3 regions of the Marinomonas sp. THO17 genome follow, and region 3 is predicted to be linked to each of the others. Evidence: predicted binding sites of a transcription regulator. Region 3 holds the regulator's gene; each other region holds the start of a gene.
The links. Region 3 encodes sigma-54, which starts transcription at its own class of promoters, with help from an activator protein. Its sites were predicted from a motif close to TGGCACNNNNNTTGCTNT; they were not measured.

Region 1: ABXS85_RS01945 (aminomethyltransferase family protein) is a predicted target of sigma-54. The motif match lies at 1,204-1,221, and genes of this name have one in related genera.
Region 2: ABXS85_RS13360 (isoamylase early set domain-containing protein) is a predicted target of sigma-54. The motif match lies at 1,581-1,598, and genes of this name have one in related genera.

Annotation. Positions count from the first base shown of each region.
Region 1 is NZ_AP031575.1:417,205-419,481, reverse strand. Features, by position in the region: gene ABXS85_RS01945 (aminomethyltransferase family protein) at 1-1,117, opposite strand, end outside; gene ABXS85_RS01940 (MFS transporter) at 1,644-2,277, opposite strand, start outside.
Region 2 is NZ_AP031575.1:2,807,717-2,809,993, forward strand. Features, by position in the region: gene betB (betaine-aldehyde dehydrogenase) at 1-896, opposite strand, end outside; gene ABXS85_RS13360 (isoamylase early set domain-containing protein) at 1,184-1,489, opposite strand; gene ABXS85_RS13365 (GNAT family N-acyltransferase) at 2,022-2,277, opposite strand, start outside.
Region 3 is NZ_AP031575.1:199,919-202,195, forward strand. Features, by position in the region: gene ptsN (PTS IIA-like nitrogen regulatory protein PtsN) at 1-325, opposite strand, end outside; gene ABXS85_RS00875 (RNA polymerase factor sigma-54) at 341-1,825, opposite strand; gene lptB (LPS export ABC transporter ATP-binding protein) at 1,904-2,277, opposite strand, start outside.

The DNA.
Region 1 (2,277 bases), 220 kb from region 3:
TGCGTTTTTTCTTTTCAGGATCATCAAATGGCAAGCTATGTGCCACAGCAGCCACTTCAATACTGCCCTTGACTTGAAGTGGCTGACCTTGAACGGCATAGGCCACATCATAACGGGCAATGGCCATGGATTTATTGGTTAAGCGTGAATACATAGCACAAGTAATCACACCAACCTGTTTACCATCCACCCAAAGCGTATCCCCTTCCGCTGCGGCTTGATCACCCTCTAGCAACACACCGAATATTTTAAACCTGAGTGTATCTTGTAAACGAAAATGTTCGATGGCACCACGAAACTGGGTCTTGTCTTTTGAGACGGTGAAATCCAATCCCAGCTCCCACAATGTGTCTCCAGCCGCTTCATCTGGAAAAGGGTACATTTCTGAATTGTCATAAGGGTAAAAGAGCAAATAGCTTTCCACTCGTAGCATATCCAAGGCAGTAAAAGCACAAGGAATAATGCCAAGAGGTTTACCTTTTTCTAAAATGGTGTCCCAAAGCAATCCCACATCCGCCGCTTTACAAAAAATCTCATAACCCCGTTCACCGGTATAACCCGTTCTCGAAATCATCACAGGACAATCAAACAAGCGTGTTTGCATATGATGAAAATAAGCTAAGTCACGAATACCTGGTACATGCTCTTCAAGAAAATCAATGGCTAGCGGGCCTTGTAAAGAAATATCATGCAGATCATCATCAAATAACATCGCCACCTGACGCCCAAGGGCACTTCGGGCTAACATTTCATCTCCCTTCCCCGCGCCATGTACCACCATAAAGGCATTAGGCCCTGTTCGATAGACAATGCAATCATCCACAAACTTACCTTCATCGTTGAGCATGCATGCGTAAACCGACTTACCAGGATAAAGCTTGGACATATCACGAGTGGTGGCATAATCCAGCAAACTCTCTGCATGAGGTCCAACATAATGCACTTTCTTCAAACCAGATACGTCCATCAAACCAGCCTTGGTGCGTATGGCTTCATGCGCCAGCGCCAAGTCACTGTCATAGGTCCAGGGAGTCCCCATACCATTCCAATCTTCAAGAGTTGAACCGAGCGCCCGATGGCGATCAGATAAAGCAGACATACGCCAAGAATTAGCCATTTTCCCCTCTCTATTGTTCAGTTTGATTAAAAAAACCGTTAACAGCTTTAAAAAAGCACCAAAAGGAATATTTATTTCCTATCAAGAAAGCAAAACCTTTGCCAATCTAACCTTATTGAATGATCCCCTGGGCTTTTAAGACAGTGTTTACAAGAAAGTGCTTAAAAGACAGTGCTTTGATATCACCCATGTCTTTCAATTCAGATTGAAAGCATTATAAGATTGTCTATAAAAGAGAAGAGATGAAATAAAAAAGAACACTTGTGTAACATCCAACCTTCTTCCGCACTAAAAAAAAGCGCTTTCCCAAATTCAGCAAGTTTCAACCAGAAGCAACATCGAACTGGTGATAGTCAAAGGTAATGAAATTCGATTTGAAATACTGAAAGCAAGAAACCGATTTTTAAAGTCGATCTAAAACCAATTGGAGAAAAAGTATTTGAAGAAAAGATGTTTTGAAAAAATGTTGGAAGAAAACTAGTCCCACCTCCCTGTGGGTATGAATGACAGAATTACAACAGATTCATTAGGATAAAGAGGAAACCGCTTTACCCTCTTGTTTAGAGATAACAGCTGGAGCTGTTTCCTGCAAAAATAGTGACAATATCACCACAGTGAAAGAGGTCCCTGCCCCTATCCACATAACAACATCCAGACCATATTGATCAGCCAGCACACCAGCTATGATAGGCGTAATAAAACCACCAACCAGTTCACCAACCCCCATAATCAAACCAAGCGCAGTCGCTACTTGTCGAGGGGATACCGTTTCTGCTGGAATGGTTGCCATAAATAAAGTGAAACACCCAAGCCCAGTATAAGTAATGAAAGCGAGGGGTAAAATCATGTCCGTCTCAGCAAAAATCAGTACCAGTGGGAAGGCTGTTGTTACCAGAGTAAAAAAGATCATAGCGGGTTTACGTCCAATACGATCAGAAACAAAAGAGACCACAAAACCCCATAACATCCAGGCAATCCCTAATGCGCCCATTATGCCACTCATCACATCAGGTGAAAGCGCTCGCGCTTTAATCAGGTAAGTTGGTGTGAAGGTGATAATGGTGACAAACCAAGAAACATAAACACATGAAATGATGGTACACAGCACAATATTACGATGCTTAAGTAAATCCTTAATGCTGGTTTTACTATCAGTCTCC
Region 2 (2,277 bases), 1.3 Mb from region 3:
TTGGTAAAGGCTTCTAACATGTCTTCATGGACAAATACGCGTGTGCCATTGGTGCAAACTTCACCTTGTGTATAGAAGTTGGCCAACATGGCGGCAGAAACCGCTTGATCGATTGGCATGTCAGGGAAGATGATCATAGGAGACTTACCGCCCAATTCCATGGTCACTTCTTTGAGAGACTGAGCTGACGCCGCCATGACTTTTTTACCTGTGCCCACTTCCCCCGTGAAGGATACTTTATCGATATCAGGGTGATTGGTGATCATTTGACCGGTACGACCATCACCTTGTACCACATTGAACACACCGTCTGGTAAACCCGCTTCGGTAAAAATTTCCGCCAGTTTGAGGGCGGTTAATGGGGTTTCTTCTGATGGCTTGAAAATCATCGCATTGCCAGCCGCCAGTGCTGGGCCTGATTTCCACATGGCGATTTGAATAGGGTAGTTCCATGCGCCAATGCCAGCGCAAATGCCTAACGGTTCACGGCGAGTATAGAAAAAGTTTCCGTTTCCTAAGTCTTGGTATTCGCCTTGGATTTTGTCGGTCAGTCCTGCGTAATATTCGATCACATCGGCACCGGTTTCAATGTCAACGCAAATGGCTTCTTGTAAGGGTTTACCTGTGTCTAACACTTCCAGTTTGGCCAACTCTTCATTACGTTCACGCAGCATGTCTGCGGCTTTTTTAAGAATGCGACCACGCTCTACTGGGCTCATTGCCGCCCAGACTTTTTGACCTTGTTTGGCAGATTCAACTGCAGCATCAAGCTCCGCTTGTCCAGCATGTTCAACCGTTGCGATGACTTCCCCTGTGGCTGGGTTGATGGTTTCAAAATGTTCTCCGCTGGTGGATGCATGGTAGCGGCCGTGAATGTATTGCTGCTTGTGTGCCATCTTGTTTGCCTCTCTTCATTGGGTTCAATACCCTGTTTTTAGTAGCATCAAGGTATGAATTTTTTATTAAACGCGCATTTAATAAAAACATTGTAACATTTTTACTCATGAATATCAGCCTGCCGACTAAGGGCGACGCAAAGAGTTCGATGGGCGTCGTTTCAAATGAGTTTAGCGACCTTTTATGACAAGATGGGTAGAAAAAGGTGTATGTATGGCTAAGAAAAAACGGCACCTCAATTCAGTGATGATGAGGTGCCGTACAATAGACAAGGTGGTAGGCAGCATCAGAGATTTAATACACCATTGCTGTCATGGCTAACTGGGCTTGGCACATAGGCATCGGCCATATCGTCATTCAGCCAATAAACATTGTCTGCGACATAACGAAATTGATAAGTGTTATCCACTTCCAAGTTTAACGTTGATGCGTACAAGCCAGTTTTTTGTTTCCTGAGCGGATTGGCTTCCGCATCCCAGTTATTAAAATCCCCCACGACAGACACTTTACTGGCATCACCAATGGCTTCTGCAGGTAAGGAAAACTTTACTTTGCATTCTGGCTTAGTCTTTAGGTAGGTTTTCTCAATCATTTCCAGCTCCATATGATCTAACAAAGAAACATCATTAAAAAGGCTACTGCAAAAGCCTGAGGACAAACGAGATACAAGATTAATCCAAGCTGAAGCAAGGCTTGAGCCAGATTTGGTAACTCATTAACATCAAAAGAAAAGCCTGTTTAACGTTTGATAAACAAAGGATTTTCTAATTGCTTAAGACCGATTTTTGCCCCAAATTGGCGCTTAAGGAAAGTACAGATAAGTTTTCCTTTAGTCTTAGTTGGAAGGTCAAGCGAGCGCTCTGTGTTAACCGTGATCACACAATTCGCCGTTTTTCTGTTCCTTTTTTATTATAGGATGTAAATTCACATTCTACTTGACTGAATTAAGCTAGACTGAAAAGACACTAATAAAAAGTATAAGAGGTGTGTAATGGATATTGAATTGATAGTCCTTATGATTTTGAGTCTTCTGTTGGTGGTAAAGATCGTCTACTTAGTGATGATGAAAAAAACACTAGAAGAGCACAACGACTCTTCTCATCATGACCATCATGGATCTTGAATTATTGACCTCGGTAGCGCTTGTTTTTCGCTTCTTTGACTGTGTTGAGATCGACCAAAACCAATCCGTCTACACAGTAGCCAAAGTCAGCATCTACGCCAAAGTCTAAGAAGCGAACGCCGCCAGGTTCACACAATTCACTGTATTGTTTGAATAAGGTAGGAACGCTGGCACCGAAATGCCCTAGTTGTTCTTTTAGTACTTTAAAGTCTTCTTCGTAATTGTCACCCGCAAACATATTCTGGATGATGTCCTTG
Region 3 (2,277 bases):
ATTCGTGAGGTGGCACAATTAAGGCGAAGATCAAGTCAACACTCTGTTTGTCGACAGAGTCAAAGTCAATGGGGCTTTGTAGTGACATAACAACAACGGCCGTACGATTGGCAGATTCTAGACGGCAATGCGGGATGGCAATGCCATTGCCTATGCCGGTGCTACCTAATTTTTCACGTGCCAACAAGGCGTCATAGACAGCTTCATTATCACAGTGTAGGCGGTTAGAAGTGATCTCCGCCAAACTTTCAAGAACCCGTTTTTTACTAACAATGTCTTGTTTAGCAAGCACCAGATCGGCTTTTAATAGTGAATTTAATGGCATGATACTTAATACCTGTTAAATCAATCTTTTTCGTTCATTGGAAGGCGGTATATTCATCGCCTCACGATATTTGGCAACGGTGCGTCTTGCTACTTGAATGCCTTGGTCCGCCAAGATGGTTGCTAATTTATTATCACTAAGTGGTTTCTTAGCAGGTTCATCAGCAACCAATTTTTTAATCATAGCGCGTATGGCGGTAGAAGAACATTCACCGCCTGACGCAGTATTAACATGGCTTGAAAAGAAGTATTTCAATTCAAAAATGCCTTTTGGTGTATGCATGTATTTTTGTGTAGTGACACGAGAAATAGTTGATTCATGCATGCCTACTTCTTCGGCAACATCATGTAATACCATAGGTTTCATGGCTTCTTCGCCAAGTTCGAAGAAATCAATCTGGCGACTCACAATACAGCTGGCTACTTTTAGCAGAGTTTCATTACGACTTTGTAAACTCTTCATAAACCATTTAGCTTCTTGTAAGGAATTTTTGATGTAGCTTACATCTTCTGCTGTAGAGGCCGTGTTGGCCATCGCAGAATAGGTTTCGTTAATCTTGATCGGCGGTAAAGCGTCATTATTCAATTCGACTTGCCAAATGCCGTTACGCTTTTTAACTGACACATCTGGTATGACATAATCCGTGTCGTCTTCATCAATGGCGGAACCTGGGCGCGGATTGAGTTGTTGGATAAGGTGAATAACTTCTTTAAGCGCTTCGTCTTTAAGCTTGGTTTTACGGCTTAACTGCACAAAATCTCGACTGCCTAGCAGATTTAAATAATGGCTGATCAAGTTTTGTGTGCTTCTGAATAAAGGGTGGTCTTGGAAAGCTTCTAATTGCACTAGCAGACAATCCCGTAAATCAATAGAGCATACGCCGACCGGATCAAAGCGTTGTAATCTGTGCTGAACAGCTTGGATTTCATCCAGTTCAAGGTCTTCTAGATCACCTGTGAGAGATTCTAGAATGTCTTCTAATGGCATGCTCAGATAACCGTCAGGCTGAACGCAATCAACAATCGCGTAAGCAATCTCCAAGTCACGGTCTGACATGTGAGTAAGATTGAGCTGCCAAATTAAATGGTCTTGAATACTCTCTGCTGGAGCATTACGACTCTCAAAGTCCATTTCATTATCGAAGCTAGTCACATCGCTTACTGCGGCTGAGCTTTGATAGGTATCATCCCAGTTGCTATCAATTGACAACTCTTCTGGGATACTTTCCGTCCATTCTGATTCTAATCGGGCTTCTTCGGCTGACTCACTGTTTGCCTTTTCTTTGCTTGTATCGTTTTCGACTTTAGATTCAATGCTGGCTGGTAAGTCGATGGCGGTTAAGTCGTCGTCATCTAATTCCAGCAAAGGATTGGATTCAAGGAATTCATGAATTTCTTGTTTTAAATCCAATGTCGAAAGTTGCAGCAAGCGAATGGCTTGTTGCAACTGCGGGGTCATGGTTAATTGTTGACCGAGCTTTAGCTGTAAAGACTGCTTCATGGAGCAACTCTGTCTGATTTAATAAATAATTGGAACGAGTTATGCATACTACTCCCTTTCTACAACAATGATAAGGGGTTACAGGCGGAAGTCGTCGCCTAAATAGACTTTTTTTACTTGTTCGTTGTTAATTACTTCACTGGCATCACCAGAAGCTATGATGTAACCATTGCCTACAATGTAAGCTTTGTCACAAATATCCAGCGTTTCCCTTACATTGTGGTCGGTAATTAAAACGCCAATGCCGTTGTCTTGTAAATGTTTAATAATCAGCTTTATATCGCCTACAGAAATTGGATCAACCCCTGCGAAAGGTTCGTCTAATAATATGAATTTAGGATTCATTGCCAAAGCACGTGCAATTTCAACTCTACGCCGTTCGCCACCAGAAAGGGCCATGCCTAAATTTTTACGAATATGAGTGATGTTGAATTCTTCCAGCAATGATTCTA